One region of the Streptococcus sp. ALY_208 genome, then DNA from elsewhere that is predicted to be linked to it. Evidence: predicted binding sites of a transcription regulator. Region 1 holds the regulator's gene; each other region holds the start of a gene.
The links. Region 1 encodes CtsR, which represses protease genes until heat stress. Its sites were predicted from a motif close to TTGGTCAAAAAAGGTCAAANA; they were not measured.
Positions count from the first base shown of each region.

Region 2: AC4HAI_RS00330 (ATP-dependent Clp protease ATP-binding subunit) is a predicted target of CtsR. The motif match lies at 1,935-1,955, and genes of this name have one in related genera.
Region 3: AC4HAI_RS04460 (ATP-dependent Clp protease proteolytic subunit) is a predicted target of CtsR. The motif match lies at 2,992-3,012, and genes of this name have one in related genera.
Region 4: AC4HAI_RS04090 (ATP-dependent Clp protease ATP-binding subunit) is a predicted target of CtsR. The motif match lies at 2,631-2,651, and genes of this name have one in related genera.

Region 1 covers NZ_JBZFUI010000006.1:9,360-14,381, forward strand. Annotated here, with positions in the region: gene AC4HAI_RS06665 (ATP-dependent Clp protease ATP-binding subunit) at 1-2,315, opposite strand, end outside; gene AC4HAI_RS06670 (CtsR family transcriptional regulator) at 2,308-2,775, opposite strand; gene tsf (translation elongation factor Ts) at 2,916-3,956, opposite strand; gene rpsB (30S ribosomal protein S2) at 4,039-4,815, opposite strand.
Region 2 covers NZ_JBZFUI010000001.1:58,299-63,320, forward strand. Annotated here, with positions in the region: gene AC4HAI_RS00325 (KxYKxGKxW signal peptide domain-containing protein) at 1-1,531, opposite strand, end outside; gene AC4HAI_RS00330 (ATP-dependent Clp protease ATP-binding subunit) at 1,982-4,078, shown strand; gene AC4HAI_RS00335 (YebC/PmpR family DNA-binding transcriptional regulator) at 4,373-5,022, shown strand, end outside.
Region 3 covers NZ_JBZFUI010000003.1:186,682-191,703, reverse strand. Annotated here, with positions in the region: gene AC4HAI_RS04475 (cystathionine gamma-synthase) at 1-903, shown strand, start outside; gene AC4HAI_RS04470 (MalY/PatB family protein) at 896-2,056, shown strand; gene upp (uracil phosphoribosyltransferase) at 2,218-2,847, shown strand; gene AC4HAI_RS04460 (ATP-dependent Clp protease proteolytic subunit) at 3,061-3,651, shown strand; gene AC4HAI_RS04455 (YlbF/YmcA family competence regulator) at 3,744-4,193, shown strand; gene AC4HAI_RS04450 (DUF2129 domain-containing protein) at 4,193-4,471, shown strand; gene AC4HAI_RS04445 (ABC transporter substrate-binding protein) at 4,750-5,022, shown strand, end outside.
Region 4 covers NZ_JBZFUI010000003.1:113,743-118,764, forward strand. Annotated here, with positions in the region: gene AC4HAI_RS04070 (amino acid ABC transporter ATP-binding protein) at 1-136, opposite strand, end outside; gene AC4HAI_RS04075 (amino acid ABC transporter permease) at 136-825, opposite strand; gene AC4HAI_RS04080 (YkuJ family protein) at 1,105-1,335, opposite strand; gene argF (ornithine carbamoyltransferase) at 1,480-2,454, opposite strand; gene AC4HAI_RS04090 (ATP-dependent Clp protease ATP-binding subunit) at 2,683-4,968, shown strand.

The sequences.
Region 1 (5,022 bases):
GGACGAGCCCCCATTTCTCGATCATAACCTTGTTCGGCTAAATATTTCAAGGCTGATGGCTGCACTTTAAGAGCAATATCTTTGTCCACTAAAACAGTTTCTAGTGGTTTGATCATCAGTTTGACAATCTGTTTCATATCATTTTGACTAAGGCTATGGAAGACGATCTTCTCATCAATCCGATTGATAAACTCCGGACGGTAGTATTTCTTGAGTTCTTCCATGATACGAGAAGCCATGGCCTTATCATCATGCATGAGATCCTGCGCTCCAAAGCCAACGGTCTTATCATCACGAAGAGCTGTTGCTCCTAAATTACTTGTCATGATGATCAAGGTGTTGGTAAAGTCAACTTTACGGCCTCGGCTATCTGTCAGGACACCATCATCTAAAACCTGTAGGAGTAGATTAAAGGTATCTGGATGAGCCTTTTCAATCTCATCAAAGAGTAGAACTGAGTAGGGTTTCTGACGGACTTTTTCCGTTAACTCACCGCCTTCTTCGTAACCCACATACCCTGGAGGGGCACCGTTGAGACGACTGGCTGCAAATTTTTCCATATACTCAGACATATCAAAACGTATCAGCGCCGACTCATCATCAAACAGCAGCTCGGCCAAAGCCTTAGCCAACTCTGTCTTACCAACACCCGTAGGCCCTAAAAACATGAAGGAGCCAATTGGGCGTTTACCAGTATGAAGACCAGATTGATTTCGACGAATAGCGTTGGCTACTGCTGAAATTGCTTTTTCCTGACCGATCACGCGCTTGTGTAATTCGTTTTCCAGGTTGAGGTAGCGCTTGCTGTCCGCCTGGGTCATCTTTGCTACTGGGATGCCTGAGAGCTTGCTCAGAGTCTTCAAAATATCATTCTCTGTAATCGGTGTTGGCTTTTGCTTGACACTTTTAGTCTCACTTTTAATCAAAAGATTGGCAACGGCGTCAAAGTTCCTCTCCAAGAGTGCTTTATCTACGGGAGTCAAAAATTCTGGTGCAGATTTTTTAATAGTATTCTGAACACCAGCACTAGCTTCATCCAAGAGATCAATCGCAGAATCAGGGAGATTTTTACTAGTAAGATAGCGATGGGCTGCTTTTACTGCCGTCATCATCACATCATCTGAGATAGTGACATTGTGGTAATCTTCATAACTCTTTTTTAGGCCACGTAAGATAGCATAAGCGTCCTCTATCTTAGGCTCTTCGATTAAAATTTTTGCAAAACGACGAGATAGGGCAGCATCTTTCTCGAGATGCTTAGAATACTCTTCTTGAGTCGTTGCACCTACCATGTGCAAACTGCCACGTGATAGAGCAGGCTTGAGGATATTGGCGGCATCAAGTGTACTGTCGATTCCGCTACCGGAACCCATGATGGTGTGAATCTCATCCACAAACAAAATGATATGACCATCTTCTTCGACTTCCGAAATGATCTGATTCATTCGTTCTTCGAAGTCACCACGGAAGCGTGTCCCAGCAATGACTGACATCATGTCAAGTTCCAAAACTCGAAAATCTGCCAATTCATAAGGCACCTCTCCTTGGACAATACGCTGGGCTAGACCGTAAGCTAGCGCTGTTTTCCCTACACCAGCATCACCTACTAAGATAGGATTATTTTTTGTTTTACGGCTAAGAATTTGCAGCATGCGGCTGATTTCCTCATCGCGTCCAATCACTTTTTCGAGCTTCCCTTGAGCTGATAAAGCGGTTAAATCACGAGTAAAATCGGCTAATTCACCGGGGTTGCTCTGTCCCCCCATCATATTACTAAAGTTGCTATTACCTGATTTTTTAGGCTTACTAATGTCAAAAATTGCTTTGACTTGGTCTTTATCAAAACCTGCATAGCGTTCTAGTACCTTGCGCAGATCAAGCAATCTTGGTCGATTCTTACCATCTTCCTGAGCAAGAAAGCCTACTTGCTCTAAAATACGTAAGGCAAGATTATCTCGTATCAAAAGTATGGCCATAAGAATGTGCTCAGTTCCTACTTCCTTCGAGGATACTGCTACGCTAATTTTCTCACCATAGTCAAGCACACGCTTGAGAGCAGGTGAAGCAGGCAAGATGTCTCTCACTCCACCAACAGGAGAAGGTTGGCGACGCATGACCAAACTGGCAGCCTCTTCGTAGTCATCCAAGTCGATCTGGTTATCAAAATCTCCCAGAGTCAGGCGGGCCACCGTGTCGTCAACATCCACCAAAGCTAAGAGAACATGCCAAGTCTCTAAGAGCTTGCTCTGAAAACGAGCCGCCTGATACTGGGCTCTATTGAAAACCTTTTGCATTTTTAAAGAGTAATTAGTCATAAGGATTTCCTTTTCTATCTAATCGCTGAATAATTTTCTTTAACATACGTGCACGAATTTCAAGTGCATCATCACCGAGAACGTCATCTAGCGCAGAGGCCAAAATAATATTGCCCTCCCGTTCGCTAATAATTTTTTCGTCATAAAGCTGTTGAATAATATCATTAAAAACTTGGCTGCTGATTGACTGGCCAATAGAGGTAGCCAAAGAGCAGAGTAAATGATGCTGATCAGAAAACGCCACCTTAGCAATGCGGATATAGCCCCCGCCACCACGCTTACTCTCAACAATATAGCCCCTACTTTCAGTGAAGCGAGTCTTGATGACATAATTAATCTGGCTAGGAACCACATCAAAGGAACTAGCTAGGTGTGAACGTTTTAACTCCGCAATACCTGTCTGAGCTAATATCTTTTTAATATACTCTTCAATATTATCCGATGTATTTTTTGTAGGCATATGAGTTTCCCATCCTGTCTTTGACTATCTTTGACTATTATACCTTAATTGTCAGCGTTTGGGAAGTAAAGGGCACTATATGCAAAAAGAGATTGGACAAATGTCCAATCTCTTAAACTATCTAGATATGCTCAATTAAATTAATTATTGAGCGCAGCTGCCATAGTTGCGGCAACTTCGTTTTCAAAGTCGTTAGCTGCTTTTTCGATCCCTTCACCAACTTCGAAGCGTTCGAAGGCAACAACTTTAGCATTGACTGAGTCAAGATAAGCTTCAACAGTCTTGCTATCATCCATGATGTAGACTTGTGCAAGAAGAGTATACTCTTGGTCAACCTTAGTATTGTCTAACATAAAGCGATCCATCTTACCTGGAATGATTTTATCCCAAATTTTTTCTGGCTTGCCTTCAGCTTGCAACTCTGCCTTGATATCTTCTTGCGCTTGTTCCAAAACTTCTGGAGTCAACTGGCTCTTAGAACCGTATTTCAAGTGTGGAAGGGCTGGTTTATTCACCATAGCACGACTTTCGTTGTCTTGATCGATCTTATGGTTTAATTGAGCCAACTCATCCTTGATGAATTGCTCATCCAATTGTGTATATGACAAGACTTTTGGACTCATTGCAGCAGCATGCATAGAGATTTGCTTAGCCAAGGCCTCATCACCACCTTCGACAACACTGATAACACCGATACGGCCACCGTTGTGTTGGTAAGCACCGAAGGCTTGGTCATCAGTCTTTTCAAGAAGGGCAAAGCGACGGAATGAAATTTTTTCACCGATCGTTGCTGTCGCATTAACATACGCTTCCTCAAGAGTTTCACCTGAAGCAGTAGTCAATGCAAGCGCTTCTTCATTGTTAGCTGGCTTACCTTCAGCAATCACTTTAGCTGTCTCGTTTACCAGCTCAACAAATTGAGCATTTTTAGCAACAAAGTCAGTTTCTGCATTAACTTCAACGACTGCTGCAACATTGCCTGACACGTAAACACCTGTCAAACCTTCAGCAGCTACACGGTCAGCTTTTTTAGCAGCCTTAGCCATTCCTTTTTCGCGAAGTAATTCAACCGCTTTGTCAATATCACCATCAGTTTCTACCAATGCCTTCTTAGCGTCCATAACGCCGGCACCAGATTTTTCACGCAATTCTTTAACAAGCTTTGCAGTAATTTCTGCCATGATTAGTCCTCCAATTATAATAGTTTAAATAATAAAGGGCTAGGGCTGAGCCCTGCCCTTTAGCTGTTTCTTGGGTTAAGAATTAGTCGTTGTCGCCTTCAACAACTTCAACAATTTCTTCCATTGAGTCAGCATTTGCTGAAGCAGCAGTCATTTCTTCCTCAACGGAACTGTCTTCACCTTGGTTTCCTTCGATGATCGCATCTGCCATCTTAGATGTAATCAATTTGACAGCACGAATAGCGTCATCGTTAGCTGGGATGATCACATCAATATCATCTGGATCAGTGTTAGTATCAACCATAGCTACGACTGGGATACCAAGTTTTTTAGCTTCTTTAACAGCGATTTGTTCCTTGTGTGGATCAACAACAAACATTACATCTGGGATGCGAGGCATGTCTTCGATACCACCCAAGAATTTTTCAAGACGAGCACGTTGTTTATTAAGAAGGGCTACTTCTTTCTTAGGAAGGACTTCAAAAGTTCCTTCTTCTTCCATGCGCTTGATTTCTTTGAGGCGAGCAATACGTTTTTGGATTGTGTTCCAGTTTGTCAATGTTCCACCCAACCAACGGTGGTTGATGAAGTATTGACCTGCACGCGCTGCTTCTTCAGCGATCGCTTCAGCCGCTTGTTTCTTGGTACCAACAAATAAGATAACAGCATCATTTGCTGCAGCATCACGGACAAAGTTGTAGGCTTGATCCGCTAATTTTACAGTTTGCTGGAGGTCGATAACATGGATACCGTTACGCTCTGTGAAGATGTATTTAGCCATCTTCGGATTCCAGCGACGAGTTTGGTGACCAAAGTGAACACCAGCCTCAAGAAGTTGTTTCATTGAAATTACTGCCATGAGTAGTTTCTCCTTTTTTTGTTTTTTCCTCTTTCAGACCTTAGCTTGCAGGAGCAACCGTAGTGGCAACAGCTTCCACAATCAGTCTAAAATGAGTATTTATTGCCTGTTGGCAACCTCCTAATCTTACCAAAAAAAGACAAAAAAGACAAGCTATTTCATCCAATCATCCTTTTGTAATTCTCGACTATCTCATTTGAAATGCTT
Region 2 (5,022 bases), on a different contig from region 1:
CTTGCTGGTGATAGACGGTATTTTTATATTGTCCGCCGTACTTTTTATCAAAGTGATAAAGCACTCCGTCGATAAGCTGATCGCCTTTGACGGCTTTGCCGTCTTCTCCAATATAGAGCCAGCCTGTTTGATGGGCACTTCGCTTGATGTTAGTTGGATAGTCTCTATCATAGACAAAACGGTTGCTGACAGTGTTGCCATTTTCATCATAATAGATAATGTCAGACTGGCCTTTGGTGAAGGTTCTGCTGACTTGGTCACGGTACTGAGCTGTTTTGGCTGCTTCTCCTTCTAGGATAATACCTGTATCTTTATCTGTGACGATAGCTTTTCCATACTTATCATAACCGATTCCTTTGAGCTGACGGCCGTCTTGTTTAAAGTAGTAATTCAGACCGTCAATCGTCTGATAACCATAAACTAATCGTCCGTTTTCGTCAGCATAGTAGTAAACGAGTTGTCCTGAGTCTTCATCAATGTGAGGGACAAATTGCTTCTTAAAGAGTGTACCGTCTTGGCTATCGAAGTAGTAACGGGAACTCTGAATTTTTCTGAGTCCACCTGTGCGGTTTACATAACCGTTTTCATCAAAATAGTAAGTCTTCCCGTCAATGTCCGCAAAGCCATCTTTTACTTGGTAGCCCTTATTGAAATAAACTTGTTTGTTATCGGCAGTCTGCCAGCCAGAGAAGCCCTTGCTATCGGCAATGCTGAAATCATCGTTGAAATAATAGGTTTTTCCATTAGCTTCATGTAAACCAGTGACTTCTAGTCGACTGCCGTCTTCAGCAAAGTAATAGGCTTTAGAATCAGGGGTAATCCCAACTTTGTTAGTAATGACTTGTCCGTTGTCCTTATCAAGATAATAGATTTTGCCATTGTTCTCAGCAATATTTCCCCTAACTTGGATGCCATTTTGGTTGAAGTAAAACTTTTTGCCATCGATGGTCTGCCAGCCAGTCACCTTTTGTTTGTTGGCATCGAGGAAGTACCACTGACCGTTTTCTTCGTTAAATGAGTTAGCCGCTTGGCTATTGTTGGGTGCTTGGATGGTTAAATCAGCAGGCTGAGCCGGTATTTCTGGTTGAACTGCCTGCTTGTTAGCTGGTGCTTTTGGCTCTTGGGCTGCTTGGTTATTTTTATCAGCCGCTTGATTGGCAGCTTGTCCCTCTTGATTCTCGACAGCTTGGGCATTTTGTTCAGCAGCAGGCTTAGCTTCTTCAGTTTGACCTTGATCACCGCCTGATCCATCTTGGCCAGGGGCGACCTCGGGTGTGCCTTGGGCTGGCTTTTGTTGAGCAGCTGATGTTTCTTCCTGCTCAACAGGTACTTGTTCTGCTTTTGGGTCCCCAGCCTGATTGGCTGGTGTGTTTTGCTGAGCAGCTGCCTGTTCTCGAGGAGCTGGTGTCACTTGGTCAGCACTGGCTTGACTGCCAGCTGCAAAAAGTGCTGTAGCAGCTGTTGCGGTTACCGCGATAGTCACCCAGTGTTTTTTGACTTTATGCAGTTTGAAGCGTTTTTGATTTTCCATAAAAATATCCTCACTTTAAAATAATTTTTAGGTTATTCTAGCATTTTTTGAAACCGATTTCTTTAAAAATTCTAAAATGATAAAGAATTGTAAATTTTAGACATTATTAAGACATAAAAGGATAGAGGTATGGATAACATTTTTAAGCTTGCTAGCGGTTAAGATCAGTATCTTTCTTCTTTATTTAGAGAAGGGATAAAAAGGTCAGTAAAAGTCAGATAAAAGTATTGACCTTTACTGACCAAAGGTGTATACTATAGTCACAGGGATAAAGGAACCCTGTTAAATCTGGTGATTATTCTCCATTGCCAGAGATGAGAGAGAAGGAAGGTTTTTATTTTCACTTAATTAGTCAGTATTGGTCAAAAATCAAAGGCCGAGTAGGCTCTAAATTTTTATTGAATTGGTCAGACTTGGTCAAATCAAACCTAGCAGAAAAGAGGAAGACAGATGAACAACAATTTTAATAACTTTAATAGTATGGATGATATTTTCAATCAATTAATGGGAAGCATGGGCGGTTTTAATAGTGAAACTAGACGTTACCGTATTAATGGCCGTGAAGTGAGCCCTGAGGAGTTTGCTTATTATCGTCAGAACGGTCATTTACCAAATCAGGAAGAAGTCTCTTCGGAAAGGCCTTCAGGTCATGTGAAAAAGGATGGTATTTTGGCAAAGCTAGGGCGTAATTTAACTCAGGAAGCGCGTGATGGTCAGTTGGATCCTGTTATAGGACGCAACCAAGAAATCCAAGATACCGCTGAAATTCTTGCACGCAGGACTAAGAATAATCCTGTCTTAGTAGGAGATGCTGGTGTTGGTAAGACGGCAGTTGTTGAAGGCTTAGCCCAAGCCATTGTGGCTGGTGATGTTCCAGCAGCGATCAAAAATAAGGAAATCATCTCCATCGATATTTCTGGCTTAGAGGCTGGTACACAGTATCGTGGTGCTTTTGAAGAAAATATCCAAAATCTTATGAATGAGGTCAAAGAAGCAGGTAATATCATCTTGTTCTTTGATGAAATTCATCAAATTCTTGGTGCAGGTAGTACAGGTGATGGGCAAGGTTCTAAAGGCTTGGCCGATATTATCAAACCTGCGCTTTCACGTGGAGAGCTGACTCTTATTGGTGCCAGTACACAGGATGAATATCGAAACACCATTCTAAAGAATGCTGCCCTTGCTCGTCGTTTTAATGAAGTCAAGGTCAATGCACCCTCAGCTGACGATACGCTGGAAATCCTTAAAGGCATCAAGCCGCTCTATGAGGAACATCACAATGTAGAGTTGCCAGACAGTGTCTTGAAAGCAGCAGTAGATTATTCTATCCAGTACATGCCGCAGCGTTCTCTTCCTGATAAGGCTATTGACCTGGTCGATGTGACTGCTGCTCATTTGGCTGCCAAACATCCCGTGACGGACCTTAAGACTCTGGAAGAAGAAATAGCTCAGGCTAAGGAACGTCAACAAGCAGCAGCAGATAAGGAAGACTATGAAGCTGCCTTGGCTGAAAAAGTTAAGATTGATGACCTACAAAAGCAGGTGGACAATCATACTGAGCGTCAAAAAGTAGTGGCAAGTATTAATGATGTCGCTCAAGCTGTTGAACGTATGACCGGTATTCCTGTTTCACAAATGGGTGCTTCTGATATTGAGCGCTTGAAAGAAATGGGCAGTCGTCTTAAGGGTAAGGTCATCGGTCAGGATGAAGCTGTGCAGGCAGTGGCCCGTGCTATTCGCCGAAACCGTGCAGGCTTTGATGAAGGGAACCGACCAATCGGCAGCTTCTTATTTGTCGGACCTACAGGCGTTGGTAAGACGGAGTTGGCCAAGCAACTGGCTCTGGATATGTTTGGAACCAAGGATGCCGTTATCCGTCTGGATATGTCAGAGTATAGCGATCGTACAGCCGTTTCTAAGTTGATAGGGACAACGGCTGGTTATGTGGGCTATGATGATAATTCCAATACCTTGACTGAGCGGGTCCGTCGCAATCCTTATTCCATTATCCTCTTAGATGAAATTGAAAAGGCTGATCCGCAGGTTATTACTCTGCTTCTACAAGTTTTGGATGATGGCCGCCTGACTGATGGTCAAGGTAACACTGTCAACTTCAAGAATACTGTTATTATTGCGACCTCCAATGCTGGTTATAGCTTTGGTGCTGTTCCAGAAGAAGAAGGTAAAGAAGTCAGTCTGCGTGATAAATTAGCGCCCTTCTTCCGTCCAGAATTTCTCAATCGCTTCAATGGTGTCATTGAGTTCTCTCACCTATCAAAAGATGATTTGAAAGAGATCGTTGATCTCATGCTGGATGAAGTCAACCGTACTCTGGCGAAAAAGAATATTACATTGGACGTAAGCGAAGCGGCCAAAACTTACCTGATTGAAGAAGGTTACGATGAAGCTATGGGAGCTCGTCCTTTACGCCGGGTGATCGAAGGTGAGATTCGTGATAAGGTGACAGATTTCTATCTTGACCACCTTGATGCTAAAGCGCTTAAGGCCGATGTGGTTGATGACGAACTGGTAATTCAAGCTGTGTAATTTTCTCCTATATGGTCAATAAGGTTGAGACATAGGTTCTCAGCCTTATTTATTTGCTAGGAATGCTGGTCTGGAGAACTTTTGGAGGTTATCCAATCTTTTGTACTTTGCTTCACTGTATTTCCAACCTCTAAGACTCTCTCAAACCTTTTGGGTGATTTATTATTAGCGCTAAAGCTGTTGGATTAGGGTTTTTAATGACTAGAGACTGGATCAATTTTGTGGTACAATAATGGTGATTTTGCCCTTGGGCAAGTGAGTAAAATATACCAATAGCGAATTAAAGGAGAAATCATGGGACGTAAATGGGCCAATATTGTTGCGAAAAAAACTGCTAAAGATGGTGCAAACTCTAAAGTTTATGCCAAGTTCGGTGTTGAAATTTATGCGGCTGCCAAGCAAGGTGAACCAGATCCAGAGTCAAACTCAGCTTTGAAGTTTGTTTTGGAGCGGGCTAAGCAAGCGCAAGTACCAAAGCATGTCATCGATAAAGCGATTGATAAAGCTAAGGGAAATACGGATGAAACGTTTGTAGAAGGGCGTTATGAAGGCTTCGGGCCAAATGGATCTATGATTATTGTGGATACCTTGACTAGCAATGTTAATCGTACAGCAGCCAATGTTCGGACGGCTTTTGGTAAAAATGGCGGTAACATGGGAGCATCAGGTTCGGTGTCCTATATGTTTGATCGTAAGGGAGTTATTGTCTTTGCTGGTGATGATGCTGATGCGGTCTTTGAGCAGTTGCTGGAGGCTGATGTTGATGTAGATGATGTCGAAGCAGAAGAGGGCAGTATTACAGTTTATACCGCTCCAACTGATCTTCATAAGGGGATGGAGGCGCTTCGAGCAAATGGGGTTGAGGAATTTCAAGTCACTGAGTTGGAAATGATTCCGCAATCAGAGGTTGAATTGTCAGGTGAAGATTTGGAAGCTTTTGAAGG
Region 3 (5,022 bases), on a different contig from region 1:
AAGGCCAACTATGCTATTGCGACAAGTTCAGGAATGAGTGCCATCGTCTTAGCTATGGAAATTTTTCCGGTAGGCAGCAAGGTTGTAGCGGCGCGTGATCTATATGGGGGATCTTTTCGTTGGTTCAACGACAAGGAAAAAGAAGACCGCTTTTTCTTTACCTATACTAATTCACAAGAAGAAATGCTAGAGGCGATCAGTGAGGATACTGATCTTGTCTACATCGAGACACCGACCAATCCCCTCATGATTGAATTTGATATTGAAAAGATAGCGAAATTAGCCCATGAAAAGGGAGCTAAAGTTGTAGTAGATAATACATTTTATAGTCCTATCTACCAAAATCCAATCCCATTAGGGGCAGATATTGTTGTTCACTCTGCGACGAAGTATCTAGCAGGACATAATGATGTCTTAGCGGGTGTGGTGATCACTGATCAAAAAGAACTCTACGAAAACCTCCTCTATAATCTCAACACAACTGGTCCTAATCTTTCTCCATTTGACAGTTATATGCTGATGAGAGGGTTAAAAACTCTGAAATTGCGTATGGAGACATCAACAGAAAATGCCAGACAGATTGCGAACTTTCTAGAGAGCTCACCAGCTGTTAAGGAAGTCCTCTATACGGGCAAAGGCGGTATGATTTCTTTCAAGGTCGTTGATCAAAGTAGGATTCCCACTCTTATCAATCGTTTAGAGGTCTTCACCTTTGCAGAAAGTCTAGGCGGTGTTGAGAGCTTAATTACCTATCCTGCAACTCAAACCCATGCGGATATTCCAGCGGAAGTCCGCCAGTCTTATGGGTTAACAGATGATCTATTACGATTATCCATCGGTATCGAAGACGTTGAAGATCTGATTGCAGATCTCAAGCAAGCACTAGGAGGATATGATGACTAAATATGATTTTACAACCCTTCCCAATCGCTTAAACAATCACTCGGTCAAATGGAAGGAGGTTGAAGCTGATAAAGACTTGCTACCTCTTTGGGTGGCTGATATGGATTTTGTAGCCTTTCCAGAGATGATAGCAGCTATACAAAACTACACAGATTTTGGAGTCTATGGCTATCCCTACGTCTGGGACGAGGTGCTCGAAGCTATTGAGAATTGGGAAAAAAATGAACATGCCTATCATTTTGATCGCAGTGCCCTAGTTCTTGTTGAAGGAGTTGTCCCAGCTATTTCAATAGCTATACAGGCTTTTACCCAGGAAAATGATGCGGTTCTCATCAATACTCCTGTTTATCCTCCCTTTGCACGCTCTGTCAAGCTCAATAATCGTAACCTCATTGAAAACCCTTTGGTAGAGCGCAATGGCCACTTTGAAATTGATTTTACCCAGCTAGAAAAAGATATCCTAGAAAACGATGTTAAACTCTATGTTTTCTGCAACCCCCATAACCCGGGTGGCCGTGTTTGGTCGGCAGAAGAAATCGCCAAGATCGCTGAGATCTGCAAAAATCATGGCGTCTTGCTCATATCAGATGAAATTCACCAAGACCTAGCACTCTTTGGCGCCAAGCATCATAGCTTTAACACAGTGGGTGATTACGCTGATTTCACGGTCATCCTCTCTAGTGCAACAAAGACCTTCAATGTTGCAGGAACCAAGAACAGTTTTGCCATCATTGAAAATCCTGAGTTACGTGCCCAGTTTAAACAACGTCAACTCGCTAATAATCAGCACGAAGTACCAACGATCGGTCTGATTACGACACAGACAGCTCTGACTAAAGGAAAAGCATGGTTGGAGCAATTAAAGCAAGTCCTCGAGCAAAATATTACACTAGCTGTGGATTACTTACAGGACAATACTAAGATTAAAGTCATGAAACCAGAAGGAACCTATTTGATTTGGTTAGATTTCTCAGATTATGGCTTATCAGAGGAAGAACTACACCGCAAAATAAAGGAAGAAGCAAAGTTGATTTTGAATGTGGGAACCACATTTGGACCAGGAGGAGAGCAGCGTGCCCGCCTAAATGTCGCAACACCAAGGGCAGTGGTTCAAGAAGCTGTAGAGCGCCTAGCAAAAGTCTTCCCTAAATGATTAAGGGATAAGGCTACCCAACTACTGCATCAATTTTGTAAATCTTGAATTATGTTAATGAGTCTGGACTTTTGTCTCAGACTCATGATTTTTTCTGCACTACCTTAAAAATGACACAGGATTTGGTATAATAGAGAAAACATAGAAAGAAGAGACTAATTATGGGAAAATTTCAAATCATTGCGCACCCGCTTATCCAACACAAGTTATCAATTCTTCGCAGGGAGGATACTTCGACCAAGCATTTTCGTGAATTAGTAGATGAGATCGCTATGCTTATGGGCTATGAAGTCTCCCGAGATCTCCCCTTAGAGGATGTGGAGATCCAGACCCCCATTACCAAGACAACGCAAAAGCAACTAGCTGGTAAAAAGTTGGCCATCGTTCCTATTCTCCGTGCAGGTATCGGAATGGTCGATGGGTTAGTGAGTCTTGTTCCAGCTGCTAAAGTTGGACATATCGGGATGTACCGTGATGAGGAGACCCTGCAACCAGTTGAATATCTTGTGAAATTGCCAGAAGATATCGATCAACGTCAAATTTTCTTAGTTGATCCTATGCTAGCAACAGGTGGCTCAGCTATCTTGGCCGTTGATTCTCTGAAAAAGCGTGGTGCGACAAATATCAAGTTTGTCTGCTTGGTTGCAGCACCAGAAGGGGTAAAAGCGCTTCAAGAAGCTCATCCAGATATTGATATATACACAGCAGCTCTAGATGAAAAATTGAATGAAAATGGCTATATTGTCCCAGGACTAGGAGATGCAGGGGATAGACTGTTTGGTACCAAATAACCCCAAGTAAAAGAGACTGAGAGTCTGGACTTTGGTTCCAGACTCTTTTCGTTCAAAGATTTTGATAGGACGAACATAATCGGTACTTTTTCTTTCTTGCTTGATCTCATTTACATTTCTATTTTCTTAAGGAATAATAGTTTTTATTTGACCAAAATTGACCATTTAGGTATAATGTGACTAATCATTTAGACAAAAGGAGATTACATTACTATGATTCCTGTAGTTATTGAACAAACCAGCCGTGGTGAGCGCTCTTATGATATTTACTCACGCTTATTGAAAGATCGCATTATCATGGTGACCGGTGCAGTTGAAGATCAAATGGCAAACTCTATTATTGCCCAACTACTCTTCTTGGATGCTCAAGACAATACAAAAGACATTTACATGTATGTCAATACACCTGGTGGTTCTGTATCGGCTGGTCTTGCGATTGTTGATACGATGAATTTTATCAAATCAGATGTTCAAACTATCGTGATGGGGATGGCGGCATCAATGGGAACTGTCATTGCTTCGTCGGGGGCTAAGGGAAAACGTTTCATGCTTCCTAATGCAGAGTACATGATTCACCAACCAATGGGAGGTACTGGTGGAGGTACGCAACAATCTGATATGGCCATTGCCGCTGAGCATCTATTAAAAACCCGTAATAATTTGGAACAAATTTTAGCGGATAACTCAGGTCAATCCTTGGAAAAAGTCCATGTTGATGCTGAGCGTGATAATTGGATGTCAGCTCAAGAAACTCTTGAATACGGTTTTATTGATGAAATCATGGAAAATAATGCCCTGAAATAAAAAGGCATTCCAAGATTGACAATATAAGCCTTCTTATAGCAAAATGACCTAAGACGATCAAGTAATAGGTCATTTTTTGTTATAATGGTAGCATGTTAAAAATCAATGAGGACTTATTTGCGATTGATGATCAGATTGATCAGCTAGTGGCTGCCCTTTTAGAAACCCCTCAATTTAGGCGATTTCAAGAGGCTAAGCGAGCTTTTGAAGCAGACAACATGCTGCAACAATCCTTAGAGGAATTCAAACAGTTAAAGAATAGCTATGAAGAGGTGGCTTCTTTTGCCCAGTATCGACCGGAGATTGGGCAGCTAAAGCGCCAAATGTTACAGAAAAAAAGAGCCTTGGATCTGGCGCCTCTGACGCAAGAATTGAGAAATAGTGAGCTGGACCTGCAGGAGCTACTAGCAGAGATTACCAAGGCGTTAACAAAGGCTGTCGCAAAAGATATTTTTGTCGATACAGGATTACCTTTAGTGCCTAGAAAGCGACCGCATGGCTACAACCCAGACCAACATATAAGGGAGAAAGGAGGGAAATGATGTTCCAAAAACAAGAAAGACGAGGGATCTTTGTCTATCTTTACTATAATAGAGAAGCCAAGAAGCTCCAGCAATTTGGTGATATTATCTATCATTCTAAACGCTTTCGTTATGTGCATCTTTACTGTGATGCCTCGGATCTGAAAGCTAGTATTGCCAAGCTAAAATCCCTCAAATATGTCAAGCGTGTTCGAGTGTCAAACTTAGACGGAATTGATCAAAATTTTGTGGGCAACTTATATCGAGCGGATCAGGAATTGCAGCAGCAAAACTCCTAGGGCACGCCCTTGGCTGCCTGCTCAGATCAGTGCCTCCCGCTTAATAATCTATCAGTAAATGACAAAATGTCTGAACCTAGGAAGATTGACCTAGGTTTTTTAATGCAAAATTCTATAGTTTAGCAAAAAGAGCAGACCTCTTGACAATTGTCTGATAATTCTGTATTCTATGAAAAGACTTTTAACATCAAGCTTAGGCTTTCTAAGCCCCTGTTTTTCACCCCTCTAGGCTATCTTAGCTGAGGAAAGTATATAGAAGTGATAAGGAGAATAATCTAATGTATAAAAAGATTATCGCTACAAGTGCCCTTCTTTTAGCGTCGATCATCTTGGTAGCCTGTGGGAAAACACCAGATGTCACAAGCAGTGCTGAAGGGACTAAGATTGGAGATACCATTAAGATCGGTGTCGATATGGAGTTGACTGGTCCCGTATCTGCCTACGGGGCAGCTGAATACAACGGTATCAAGCTTGCTGCTAGCGAGATCAATAAAGCTGGTGGTATTGAGGGTAAAAAGATTGAACTTGTCGCCAAGGACAATAAATCTGAA
Region 4 (5,022 bases), on a different contig from region 1:
TTGACTTACCAGAACCGGACGGGCCGATAATAACAACGACCTCCCCCTTATTGATCTCCAGGTCGATTCCTTTTAGCACCTGGTTGTCTCCAAAATACTTGTGCAGATTTTTAATTGAAATTAAGGTCTCTGTCATTATTTTTGTCCTTTCCCAAGGCGATTTTCAAGTGCCTTTTGACCAGCCGTCAAAACTGTTGTCAATACGAGGTAGTAGAATGCAGCAAACAAGAGGGGCTCAAGCGGAATATAGGTGGATGACATCACAGACTGTGCTCCATTCCACAATTCCATAATACCGATCGTTTGCAACAGGGAACTGTCTTTAATAATAGTGATAAACTCATTGCCTAGGGCTGGAAGAATATTTCTAAATGCTTGTGGCAGTACCACATAGCGCATAGCTTTAGCTGGCTTGATCCCTAGGGAGTAGGCAGCTTCCAGCTGACCTTTTGGTACAGCCTCAATACCTGCACGCACAATCTCAGAAATATAGGCACCACTGTTCAGTGATAGGATGATAACCCCTGGGATCAAACGTGAAAAGTCTAACTCAACGGTTCCAAATCCAATAGAAGGGGCATTTTTAAAATCCATCCATAAGAAGGCGATCATGATTTGAACAACCATTGGTGTCCCACGAAAGACCCACACATAAAGACTAACGATCCAGTTTAAAATCTTGCTCTGTGAGCGTTTGGCCAAGGCGACCAAGACACCTAGGATGGTCCCAAACAAAACCACACAGATAGAAATGGCAATGGTGACGATAACGCCGTAATTGAAGTAACCCCAATATTTGGGTAAAAATGAAAAATCAAAGTTCACTAGACTATTCCCCTTGTTATGCTGATGGTCTCTCTATGCAAGCCAAAACATTAGTTGGTATAGAGATTAGTTATATTCATCCAAAAGAGCAGTAATAAGGATGAATTATTGTATATAGTTTAGCATAATTTGTATAAACATACAATAACTATTGATAAAAAATAAAAAACAAGTCCATGACAAAAGTCCAGACTTGTTAACAGTTTTTTGTCCGACTCTCTTTTGATGGCTAATGCTCATTGTGAGAGTCTGTCGGAATACTATTTCTAGCTTATCTATTTAATAAATAAGATCATAGATTTCCATAGCGATGAGGTCAATGCTGTCAAATGTATATGTTTCACGGGCATTGACATCACGCAATGTGAAGACCGGTCCATTTTCTGGATCGTTAGCAAATGATACTTCTGCTACGACAACACCTTCGCGCTCAAAATTACGCTTCAAATTATTACCATCAGTGGCCATTAATTGAAGACGATCAATAATTCTCACCAAATGTGATTCCATATCGTTTCTCCTTAGCTAAGACACAGCTTTTATAACGAAGCTAGCCCCAATATGTTTTAATCTTTTTTATTTTACCATAAAGTCTGTTATTGTCATAGATGAAAGGTTAAAACATCTGTAAATTTCAGAAGCGTTTAGCCTCTCTTAATCACTTTTATAAGAATTATAGATAATAGCCTTGATCGCATGCATACGGTTCTCAGCCTCCTGAAAAATGTAGGGACTATATTTTTGAAAGACTTGGTCTGTAATTTCTAGCTCACTGTAGCCATACTTATCATAGATCTCTTGACCGATAATCGTCTGCGTATCGTGAAAAGCTGGCAGGCAATGCATGACGATAAGATCAGGATTTTCAGCAGCCATGATTAACTCTTGGTTAACCTGATAAGGCAACAGTAGATCGATCCTATCCTTAAAATCGACCTCTTCTCCCATGGATACCCAAACATCAGTATAAATAATATCTGCTCCCTTAACTTCTGCGACATCATCTGTTATAACTAGCTCGGAGCCTGTATTATGCTGATGAGCCAAGTCAATGATGGCTTGCTCAGGCTGCAGAGATTCAGGAGCAATAATTTTACAATCTATTCCCAAAATAGCTGAGGTCACTAACAGAGAATTGGCCATATTATTGCGTCCATCTCCCATATAAACCAGTTTTAAACCATCCAGATGGCCGAATGTTTCTTTTATGGTCAGAAAATCTGCGATCATCTGGGTCGGGTGCCAGATATCCGTCAGGCCATTCCAGACAGGCACGCCTGAGTAGGTTGCTAAATCTTCTACATCGTCTTGCTTATAGCCACGGTACTCAATGCCATCAAACATAGAACCTAGGACTTTAGCCGTATCCCTTACAGATTCTTTTTTGCCTAGTTGGATTTCATTTGCACCTAAGTAAGTCACCTGCATTCCTAAATCTTGGCCTGCTACTGTAAAGGCTGAGCGAGTTCTGGTCGAAGCTTTCTCAAAGATCAGGGCAATATTTAGTCCTTCTAGGTACCTGTGGACTTGTTTATCCTTTTTTAGTTGCTTAAACTTAGCGGCTTGATCGATTAACTCTAGCAGCTCTGCTTTGGTGAAATCTACTTCTTTTAAAAATGACTTAGCCATATTCTTTCCTCGTTTTTGTATTTTTATACATAAATATTAGCATTTTATCAAATTTTGTCAAGATTTTATTGAATTTTATACATATCTTGATGTTTTAGCACTCTCTTCTATCGACTGCTAATTTTCCGATCTTTTTACTTGCTTTCTAACCTGTGAATGATATAATGACATCATAAGATTTGACCTTTATTGACTATAGAGGCCAGTCAATCCTCAGGAGGTATTCCTATGTTATGTCAAAATTGTAATCTCAATGATGCTAGCATTCATCTATATACTAATGTTAATGGGCAGCAAAAGCAGATTGATCTTTGCCAAAACTGTTATCAAATTATGAAGTCTGATCCTGAAAATCTCATCAACCAAAATCCAAGTAATCAATCTATGGAATCTTTCTTTGATGACTTTTTCGGAGATTTAAATAACTTTCGTGCTTTCAACCAAGATTTACCCAATACACCGCCAACCCAAGCTGGATCTGGTGGTAATGGTGGAAATCGAGGAGGACAAGGTAACCGACGGCGTCCTCAACAAGAAGCTCCTAAGCAACCTCAAGGTCTCTTAGAAGAATTCGGTATTAATGTTACAGAGATCGCACGTCAGGGTAATATTGATCCTGTCATTGGACGTGATCAAGAGATCGTGCGTGTTATTGAAATTCTAAATCGCCGTACCAAAAATAATCCTGTCCTAATCGGAGAACCTGGTGTGGGTAAAACGGCTGTAGTCGAAGGTTTAGCCCAAAAAATTGTCGAGGGCAATGTGCCACAGAAACTGCAGAATAAGCAGGTCATTCGTCTGGATGTCGTCAGCCTAGTTCAAGGAACAGGCATTCGTGGTCAGTTTGAAGAGCGGATGCAAAAACTTATGGAAGAAATTCGTCAGCGTCGAGATGTCATTCTCTTTATTGATGAAATCCATGAAATTGTCGGTGCAGGTGGTACCAGTGATGGTAGCATGGACGCCGGTAATATCTTGAAGCCTGCTCTAGCACGTGGTGAACTGCAGTTGGTTGGGGCTACAACTCTCAACGAATACCGTATCATTGAAAAGGATGCGGCGCTTGAACGTCGTATGCAGCCAGTTAAAGTAGACGAACCAACAGTGGAAGAGACGATCACTATTCTACGTGGTATCCAGCCTAAATACCAGGATTACCACCACGTCAAGTATACCGACGACGCTATTGAAGCTGCGGCTGTTCTTTCCAACCGCTATATTCAGGATCGTTTCTTACCCGATAAGGCAATCGATCTACTAGATGAAGCCGGTTCTAAGATGAATTTGACCCTCAATTTTGTCGATCCAAAAGAAATCGATAAGCGTTTGATTGAGGCAGAAAATCTCAAAGCTCAGGCAACGCGTGATGAAGACTTTGAAAAGGCAGCTTATTTCCGTGATCAAATCGCCAAGTATAAAGAAATGCAGCAGCATGAGTTGACTGATCAAGAGATTCCAGTTATTACTGAAAAGCATATTGAAGCCATCATCGAGCAAAAAACTAATATTCCAGTCGGTGAATTAAAAGAGAAAGAGCAATCGCAGCTGGTCAACCTGGCTGATGATCTCAAATCTCATGTCATTGGTCAAGATGATGCTGTCGATAAGATTGCCAAGGCAATACGCCGTAATCGGGTCGGCCTAGGTTCTCCAAATCGACCAATTGGTAGTTTCCTCTTCGTTGGTCCTACCGGTGTAGGTAAAACTGAACTGTCTAAACAATTGGCTATTGAGCTCTTTGGTTCTGCAGATAGTATGATTCGCTTCGATATGTCTGAATACATGGAGAAACACGCTGTCGCTAAACTTGTCGGAGCTCCTCCAGGATATGTCGGTTATGAAGAAGCCGGTCAATTAACCGAGCAAGTGCGTCGAAATCCTTATTCTCTTATTCTCTTAGATGAAGTTGAAAAAGCCCATCCTGATGTTATGCATATGTTCTTACAAGTACTGGATGATGGCCGTTTGACTGATGGTCAAGGACGGACTGTCAGCTTCAAAGATACTATTATCATCATGACTTCTAACGCTGGTACTGGTAAGGTTGAGGCTTCAGTTGGTTTTGGTGCTGCCCGTGAGGGACGGACTAACTCTGTTCTTGGTGAATTGAGCAATTTCTTCAGTCCAGAATTTATGAACCGCTTCGACGGTATTATCGAATTCCAGTCTCTCAGCAAGGATAACCTTCTGCACATTGTTGATCTTATGCTTGCTGATGTCAACAAACGCTTAGCAAGTAATTCTCTTCACTTGGAAGTGACCGATAAAGTCAAGGAAAAACTAGTTGATCTTGGTTACGATCCTAAGATGGGGGCTCGCCCATTACGTCGTACAATTCAAGATCATATCGAAGATGCTATTACCGATTTTTACCTTGAAAATCCTCAGGAACACAATTTTAAAGCGGTCATGACATCAAATGGCAATATTGTGATCAAGGCTGCTAAAAAAGCGGAAGAAAAATCGATTGATGAGCCTAAAGAAACTAGCTCTATTACTCAGTCTGATAACTAATACAAAATAAAAAGAAGCTTAGATCCAAGTAGGTTTTAAGCTTCTTTTTATGAG